One region of the Dorea amylophila genome, then DNA from elsewhere that is predicted to be linked to it. Evidence: riboswitches for the same ligand, from Rfam matches in the RefSeq annotation. Region 1 holds a riboswitch; the other holds the start of a gene.

What was found. Region 1 has a riboswitch for glycine ahead of OCV72_RS01930 (serine hydroxymethyltransferase). Riboswitches for the same ligand answer to the same signal wherever they lie in the genome.
Region 2: another riboswitch for glycine. It lies ahead of OCV72_RS10090 (GrdX family protein); the one in region 1 lies ahead of OCV72_RS01930 (serine hydroxymethyltransferase).

The regions. Positions count from the first base shown of each region.
Region 1 covers NZ_JAOQJW010000002.1:176,452-181,166, reverse strand. The annotation lists gene gcvT (glycine cleavage system aminomethyltransferase GcvT) at 1-290, opposite strand, end outside; gene OCV72_RS01930 (serine hydroxymethyltransferase) at 303-1,550, opposite strand; glycine riboswitch at 1,653-1,726, opposite strand; gene OCV72_RS01925 (Mrp/NBP35 family ATP-binding protein) at 1,930-2,763, opposite strand; gene OCV72_RS01920 (RidA family protein) at 2,769-3,146, opposite strand; gene OCV72_RS01915 (ornithine cyclodeaminase family protein) at 3,151-4,098, opposite strand; gene OCV72_RS01910 (MATE family efflux transporter) at 4,100-4,715, opposite strand, start outside.
Region 2 covers NZ_JAOQJW010000014.1:69,400-74,114, forward strand. The annotation lists gene OCV72_RS10080 (glycine--tRNA ligase) at 1-325, shown strand, start outside; gene OCV72_RS10085 (alanine/glycine:cation symporter family protein) at 572-1,945, shown strand; glycine riboswitch at 2,156-2,268, shown strand; gene OCV72_RS10090 (GrdX family protein) at 2,413-2,793, shown strand; gene OCV72_RS10095 (glycine/sarcosine/betaine reductase component B subunit) at 2,866-4,146, shown strand; gene grdB (glycine reductase complex selenoprotein B) at 4,165-4,715, shown strand, end outside.

The DNA.
Region 1 (4,715 bases):
TCCACTGTCCCGCCGTGTTCATTACACATCGGGCTGTATCTTGCCTGTCCGTCTACCATATTGGTAAAATCATTCGTCAGGATCTGATTCAGATTCGCCAGTGCATCTTTCCCTTCACATAATACTTCTCCCATATGTGAGACATCAAAAAGTCCTGCCTGTGTACGTACTGCCATATGTTCTTTGATCACACCTGTTTCATACTGTACCGGAAGAAGATATCCCCCAAATTCTACAATCTTTCCACCGGCTTTTACATGCGCATCATAAAGTGGAGTCTTTAATTCCATTGCCAACACCTCCTAGTTGTAAAGTGGATACTTACCACAGATTTCATTTACTGCTTCACGGATCTCATCTGCTTTTGTATCAAAATCTGTAACCGTCATCTTGATCAGTTTTGCGATGGTCTTCATATCTTCTTCTTTCAGACCTCTCGTTGTCACTGCCGGTGTTCCGATACGGATTCCGCTTGTCACAAACGGGCTGGCCGGATCGTTCGGCACTGCATTTTTATTAACTGTGATATAGACTTCATCCAGTCTGTTCTGCAGCTCTTTTCCTGTGATATTCATATTCTGCAGATCCACTAACATCAGATGATTGTCTGTTCCGCCACTTACCAGATTGAATCCTTCGTCGATCATTGCCTGTGCAAGTGCTTTCGCATTTTTGATCACCTGCTGCTGATATTCTTTGAACTCCGGTTTTAAAGCTTCTCCGAAACAGATGGCCTTTGCAGCAATAATATGCATTAGTGGTCCTCCCTGTGTTCCAGGGAAAATGGCTTTGTTGATCGCTTTTGCGTATTTCTCTTTACACATGATCATACCGCCTCTCGGACCTCTGAGCGTCTTATGCGTGGTCGTGGTTACAACATCTGCGTATGGAACCGGACTCTGGTGCAGTCCAGCTGCCACAAGTCCTGCAATGTGTGCCATATCTACAAACAGATATGCTCCTACCTCCTTTGCGATATCTTCAAAGATATCAAACCGGATCTCTCTCGGATATGCAGATGCGCCTGCAACGATCATCTTTGGTTTGCATTCCTGTGCGATCTTACGGATCTCATCGTAATCCAGATATCCATCGTCGTTCACATTATATGGTACGAAATGATATAAGATTCCGGATAAATTCACCGGTGAACCATGTGTCAGGTGTCCGCCATGTGCAAGGTTCAGACCCATAACGGTATCGCCTGGTTCGAGAAGTGCCTGATACACTGCAGTATTGGCATTGGCTCCGGAATGCGGCTGTACACATACATGCTCACATCCAAATAATTCTTTTGCTCTTTCAATTGCCAGATTCTCCAGAATGTCTACATCTTCGCATCCGCCGTAATATCTTTTTCCCGGATAACCTTCTGCATACTTATTGGTCGGTACGGTTCCCATTGCCAGCATCACTGCCGGGCTTACAATATTTTCAGATGCGATCAGTTCCAGATTTCTTCTCTGTCTGCCAAGCTCTAATGAAAGTGCTTCCCCAACTTCTTTGTCACATTCTGTGATGTAATTTGTTACATCTTCGATTCTGTTCATTTTTGTTTTACCTCCTTCGGAATCTGCCTGCTTTTCATGCCCATTCCCCATTTTGAGCACTAAAAAAGCAGGCAAAAAATACTTTCTTTTCAAAAGTGTTTTTTGTCTGCCTCTGTCCTTTTACCTGAAAGATTACTTCTTCGGTACAATTCTTATTGTTCTCCAGAGCGTCGTCCGAATTCGTTCCATTTTACCTGAGAGTTTCTGCATGCCCCTTCGGCTCCTATGCTGCGTGCTATCTCCACTTTCTCATTTATGCACTTTGTACATAGGTATCTCACAAATTCATCCATCAACTATGCAATTAGCATAACAGGTTATCTTCTCTAAGTCAACATTAAATCCATAAGTTAATTTTTTATCACAAAAATGGTATCTTCTAAAGTTTATTCACTGCTTCCGCAAGATAATCATTGCTTACTTCTGCAAAGTTCTCATTCTCCACTGCCTCTGCAAGACTTGCATCGATCGGCATCTTACCGATGACCGGAACGCCGAGTTCTTCTGCCACTTCGTCGATGTGGCTCTCGCCGAATACGGAGATCTTACGTCCGCAGTCCGGACATTCCAGATAACTGTAGTTCTCCACGATTCCGAGTACCGGGATATCCATCTGTCCTGCCATGTTGTAAGCTTTCTTTACGATCATGCGTACCAGATCCTGCGGAGAAGTTACGATCACGATGCCTTCTACCGGAAGGGACTGGAATACGGTAAGCGGTACATCACCGGTTCCCGGCGGCATGTCTACGAAGAGATAATCCAGTTCTCCCCATGCAACATCTGTCCAGAACTGTGTGACAACACCTGAAATGACCGGACCTCTCCAGATAACCGGAGCATCTTCTTCCGGAAGTAAAAGGTTGATGGACATGATCTTCGTTCCATCCTTTGCCTCACATGGGAAAATATTTTCTCCATCCCCTTTTGCTTTTTCATGGATTCCATACATCTTCGGAATGGATGGACCTGTGATATCTGCGTCCATGATACCTACAGAAAATCCCTGTTCTCTCATCAGCCTTGCAAGCGATGCGGTAACCATAGATTTTCCAACACCGCCTTTTCCGCTGACAACTGCGATCACATGGTTGATGTGTGATTTTTTATTTTCCGGTTTGATCAGACTCTGCGGTTTGCTTCCGCATTCACCTGCATGGGAACAGCCCGCACAATCGGACGGACTGCAGCCTGTTTTTTGTTCTTCTGCCATTTGTCTTACTCCTCTACAGCCGCAATAAGTTCTACTTCACACAGAACTCCCTTTGGAAGTGTCTTTACTGCAACACAGCTTCTTGCCGGTTTTGATGTAAAGTATTTTCCATATACTTCGTTGAATGCTGCAAAGTCACTCATATCTGCAAGAAAGCATGTTGTCTTTAATACCTTGTCAAATGATGTTCCAGCTTCTTTTAAGACCTCTCCTAAGTTCTTGCATACCTGCTCTGTCTGTGCTTCAATTGTAGTTGCTTCTACATCATTCACTTCCGGATTGATTGCGATCTGTCCTGCTGTATACAGTACTCCGTTGTGTACATATCCTTGTGAGTATGGTCCAAGTGCCTTTGGTGCTTTTTCTGTTGCTACGATTTTCATAATGTTATTTCTCCTTTGCTACTTCATATAATTTCTGTGCAATACACACATCAAATAATCCCATTCCAACCGATTTGAAATATGTTGTCTGACCTTCTTTGATCTCTTTTTCCCCCGATACGAGATATTCATGCATCAGTTTTATGCGGTCTTTTGTAAGTTTTCCACTTGCCAGGGGCTGGCTTAGATCTCCGCTTTCCTCACATGCGTATGGCAGTTCAATGTATACATTGTCCACCAGATCCAGTACTGCATCCGGGATTTCCCTCATCTCCGGCATATAAGAGCCGATCGCAATGATGCATTTTCCTCTCAGAAGTTCTTTGTCATCCGGAAGAACAGGTGTGGTAGAAGGAGTTGTTGTACAGATGATATCACTGTTTCGTACAAGCTCTTCCACTGCTTTACATTGTACTACCTTTACGTCTTCCTTATCAATAACTTTTTTCAGTCTTTCCAGATAATCTGTCAGATCACGGTCACTGTGGTTGAACACATATACGGTATGGATATCTCTTGCCGCACATGCATACACAGCCTGATGGAATCCCTGCATTCCTGCTCCGATGATTCCAACCGTATGGCAGTCCTTTCTTGACAGATGGCGGATTCCCACACCACCGACAGCTCCGGTTCTCCATGCGGTTACCGACTGCCCGTCCATAACAGCAAGCGGCGCGCCTGTCGTATAATCATTCAGTAACACGATACCATCTATCGACGGCAATCCCAGTTTAGAATTCTCCGGGAAGATCGACAGGATCTTTGTCCCTATGATATCCTTTGTGTAACATGGCATATACATGAGCTGCTTATTTTCATGTTCTACCGTCGGTCTTGGCGGCATATAGAACTCACCTGATCCATAGATCCGGTATGCCTCTTCGATCTGATCCATCATCTGATCCGGATCGACCATTTTTTCGATCTGCTCCTTGCTTAATACGATCATTTTACATTTCCTCCAGTTCTTTTTGTTCCCTTGTGACATCTCTCAGCCACTTGTATGTCAAATACCGCTTTAAAGTAATCGGTACTTTGATCAGTTCATCACTCATCAGTATAACATATACGACCGGCACACTGGCATGCAAAATAAATGCCGCCACTGCCCCGAGTAAAATGGAGAATCCCCACATCGTCGATACATCCATGATCAATCCGAATTTCGTATCCCCGCCTGCACGGAATACCCCCACTACCATTGTGGTATTAAATGCCTGTGCCACAGTAAAATACGACATAACGAAGAACATGAAACTTAAGTAATTCTTTGCCGGTCCGGTCAGTGCCAGATTCGCATTGGCGATTGGTGCCGAGATCAGTATCAGCACACCACCCAGGATTCCAAGAATCAGACTTAACCACACGAAACGTTTTCCGTATGCCTTTGCCAGTTCCATCTTGCCTTCCCCGATCGTCTTGCCGAGATAGATCGCCGTTGCATGGGAAATCCCGAATGTTACGACTGTTGCAAGCTGTCTTGCCACCTGCGCCACCGAGTTGGCTGCCACTGCTGCGCTTCCAAGATGCCCGATCACCGCCGTATTCGCCGACGTTCCCAGTCCC
Region 2 (4,715 bases), on a different contig from region 1:
TGATACACGTACGGTTCTTCACTTCCATCCGGCACTGGCACCGGTTAAGATCGGTGTGCTTCCGCTTTCTAAGAAGCTGAATGAAGGCGCAGAGAAAGTATTTGCACAGTTAAGCAAGAAATACAACTGCGAATATGATGACCGTGGAAATATCGGAAAACGTTACCGTCGTCAGGACGAGATCGGAACACCATTCTGTGTAACATACGATTTCGATTCTGAAGAAGACGGAGCAGTAACTGTCCGTGACAGAGATACCATGGAACAGGAAAGAATCAAGATTGAAGATCTGGATGCTTACTTTGAGAAGAAATTCGAGTGGTAAGCATCAGAAAATTGAAGCATAAGAGATAAAACAAGAGACCGTGGAATCGGCTATGTATGCCAAAGTGCATGCATGGCGGTTTCACGGTCTTTTTTATATATGCAGGTATGTAGAAATTGATTTGTGCATAATGTACAAAAAAATAAAATATAAAATAAAATATTGATTTAAAATGAATGAAAGAGTATATTTATAGAAAAGACTTAATTCATTATTCGTAAAATCTATAAGTAAGGAGGAAAGACTTTGGATAAACTGAATAATATCGTATTATTGATTCAACATTATCTGGCAGATTATATTTTGATCATTCTGCTGTTAGGAGGAGGTGTTATATTTACGATCCGGCTCGGATTTATCCAGATACGTGGATTTAAGGCCGGGTGGAAAAGAACGTTTGGCGGACTGTTTTCGAAAAAAGGAACGGCGGGAAAAGACGGTATGTCATCATTTCAGGCACTTGCAACGGCTATTGCAGCACAGGTAGGAACGGGGAATATTGCAGGAGCGGCAACAGCATTGGCAATAGGCGGACCGGGAGCGATTTTCTGGATGTGGATTGCGGCATTTCTTGGAATGGCGACCATTTTCGGAGAAGCTATTATGGCTCAGAAATATAAGCATGTAGGAAAAGACGGGCATGTAACAGGCGGACCGGTTTATTATATCCAGGCGGCTTTCAAAGGTACTTTTGGAAAAATCCTGGCAGCTGTCTTTTCTGTTCTGATCATTTTTGCACTGGGATTTATGGGAAATGCGGTACAGTCCAACTCGATAGCGTCAGCATTTCATACTGCATTTGGTATACCACAGATAGTGGTGGGGATCATTATAGCGGTTATCGCATTGTTTGTATTTGTCGGAGGAATTTCCAGAATTGCAAAAGTTACAGAGACGATTGTTCCAATCATGGCATGTTTTTATATTATCGGATCACTGATTGTAATCTTTGCAAACTTTAAAGAAATCCCATATGCATTTTATTCTATCGTTGTAGGTGCTTTTAAACCGTCTGCAGTCAGTGGCGGAGCAGTGGGAGCAACGGTAAAGCTTGCACTCACAAAAGGTGTGGCAAGAGGACTGTTCTCGAATGAAGCAGGTATGGGATCGACGCCTCACGCACATGCGGTAGCGAAAGTAGAACATCCGGTAGAGCAGGGATTTGTAGCAATGATCGGTGTATTCATTGATACCTTTGTAATTCTGAATCTGACGGCACTGGTGATTATTACAACACAGTCGATTCCGACAGGGCTTACAGGTACAGCGCTCAGCCAGTATGCATTTTCGAGTGTATTCGGAAAATTCGGTAATGTATTTATTGCAATCTGTATGTTCTTTTTCGCATTTTCGACGATTATTGGCTGGTATTTCTTTGGGCAGGCCAATGTGAAATATTTATTTGGAAAAAATGCAGTAAAGCCGTATGCGGTTCTGGTTTCGCTCTGTGTATTGTTAGGTTCACTTGCACAGGTTGATTTGGTATGGAATATGGCAGACTGTTTCAATTCATTGATGGTAATTCCTAATATTCTTGCATTGTTCTTCCTGAGCAGCCAGATGAAAGAATTGCATGACGATTACTATCATAATTTCTTAAAAAATAAAAAAGTAAAATAAAGAAAAAAGACTTTGTGAATAATGAATAAGTGAAAACGAAAAACGGAGGGAAAATAGAAAAATATACAAAAATCAGATTACATAATTGTTCAAAACAACTAAAAAAAGATAAAAAAAGATAAAGTATTGCAATATAAATAACAATGATGTAATATAGAGGAAGAAAATAAATGATATAAAAATTTTCTATAACTGAAAAGAAGAGTGGGATGATATTTCTCAAGAGAGAGCTGCCAGGGCAGCCGCCGAAGAGGCAAACCGGTATCGAAAAAAATGTGGAAAAACCGGACGAAACTTTCAGGCAAAAGGACGGAGAAAGGGACTACATTCTGAATCTTGTACTGTAAGAGGAATTAGATTTAACAGGACGAAAGACAGAAAAGGACGTTTGAACGCAGTAACTGGCGTGGAGCGTCCTTTTTATTTTCTAAGGCTGGTTGAAATAACATAAGAGAGGATGGACATGAATGAGTAAGTATATGGTGATCACAAATAATCCGCTTGTACGATCCAGGCTGGATGATACACATGAGGTAATCTATCTGGAACTCTCTTATGAAGAACTTCTGAAGGTAGTAAGGGACAGAATTTACGAAGGCCACAGATTATTGACACATCCATTATCAGGAAGTGTAAAACCAAAGGAAACACCGTACAAATCTGTGCTGATATCTGAGAGAAAGGAGAAGGTGGATGGGGAATCTGTCAGATTGATTGAAAATGCGATTCTGGTATGTCAGAAATTTCAAGATAAAAGTAAGTATTACAAAGAAGAAGTTTATAAGGATTTTCAATTGGTTGACTGGACTTTATTAGAGAGCGGACTGGCGTCTGCGGATGTCTGGTAGAAGACAGTGATAAAAGAGGTTGTAAAACGGGCAGCGTTTTATAAAAGAAGATGAAAAAAGGAGGAAAAGATCGTGAGATTAGAAATGGGGAATATTTACATTAAGGATATCCAGTTTGCGGATACATCAAAGATTGAAGATGGAATCCTGTATGTAGATAAAGGAGCTGTAAAAGCGGTAGCATTGGAAGATGAGCATATCAAAACAGTCACTTTTGATATTGCGAAACCAGGGGAATCAGTAAGAATCACACCGGTAAAAGATGTGATCGAACCAAGAGTAAAAGTTGAGGGAAAAGGCGGGGTATTCCCGGGAATTATTTCAAAAGTTGATACCGTTGGTTCCGGAAAGACATATGCATTAAAAGGAATGGCTGTTGTAACAGCAGGAAGAATCGTCGGTTTCCAGGAAGGTATCATTGACATGACCGGACCGGGAGCTGATTACACACCATTTTCCAAGACATTGAATCTTGTTATGGTCTGTGAACCTGTAGAGGGAATCAAACAGCATGAATATGAAAAGGCAGTCCGTTTCGCGGGATTCAGGGTTGCAGCGTACATCGGAGAATTAGCACGGAATCTTACACCGGATGAGACAAAAGTATATGAGACATGCGGTATCAAAGAAGGAATCACACAGTATCCGGATCTTCCGAGAGTTGCATATGTCCAGATGCTTCAAAGCCAGGGACTCTTACATGACACTTATGTATACGGAGTGGATGCAAAGAAGACACTTCCTACAATTTTAAGTCCTACAGAGATCATGGACGGAGCAATCGTTTCCGGTAACTGTGTATCTGCATGTGATAAGAATCCTACATATGTACATGAGAATAATCCGGTTGTTCATGATCTGTTTGAAGAACATGGAAAGACACTGAACTTTGTATGTCAGATCATTACAAATGAAAATGTATACCTTGCAGATAAAGAAAGATCTTCTGACTGGACAGCAAAACTGTGTAAGATGTTAGATCTGGATGGCGTTATCGTATCACAGGAAGGATTTGGTAATCCGGATACAGACCTTATTATGAACTGTAAGAAGATCGAAGCAGAAGGCATCAAGACTGTAATTATTACAGATGAGTATGCCGGACGTGATGGAAAATCACAGTCTCTTGCGGACGCAGATGTGGCAGCAGATGCGGTTGTAACAGGTGGTAATGCAAATGAAGTTGTTATCCTGCCAAAACTTGATAAAGTAATTGGAACTTTAGATTATGTGACAAAGATCGCCGGAGCAAGTGAAGATACACTTCGCGAAGATGGATCTCTTGAAGTAGAACTTCAGGTCATCACAGGTGCAACAAATGAGACAGGTTTCAATAAGCTGAGTGCAAGATAGAAGAGGGAGGATAAGAATATGTCTAAGATAAAAGTAGTTCATTATATCAACCAGTTCTTTGCACAGATTGGTGGAGAGGAAAAAGCAGACTATCCTGCAGAAATTCGTGTTGGGGAAGTTGTAGGACCTGGTCTGGCACTGACACAGAATTTTAAAGATGAAGCAGAGATTATTGCAACAGTTATTTGCGGAGATTCTTACTTCAATGAGAACCTTGAAAAAGCAAAAGCAGATATTCTTGCAATGGTAAAAGAGCAGGCACCGGATGTATTTATTGCAGGACCGGCATTCAATGCAGGACGTTATGGTGTGGCTTGCGGTACAATTGCGGCAGCTGTTCAGGAGGAACTTGGAATTCCTGCAGTTACAGGTATGTATGTAGAAAACCCTGGAGCAGATATGTTCAAGAATGATGTCTACATGATCTCAACAAAGAACAGTGCGGCAGGTATGAGGGATGCAGTGAAGAAACTTGCTCCGTTGGCAGTGAAACTAGCAAAAGGAGAAAAAATCGGTTCATCTGCAGAAGAAGGATATATCCCAAATGGTGTACGTGTAAACTTCTTCGA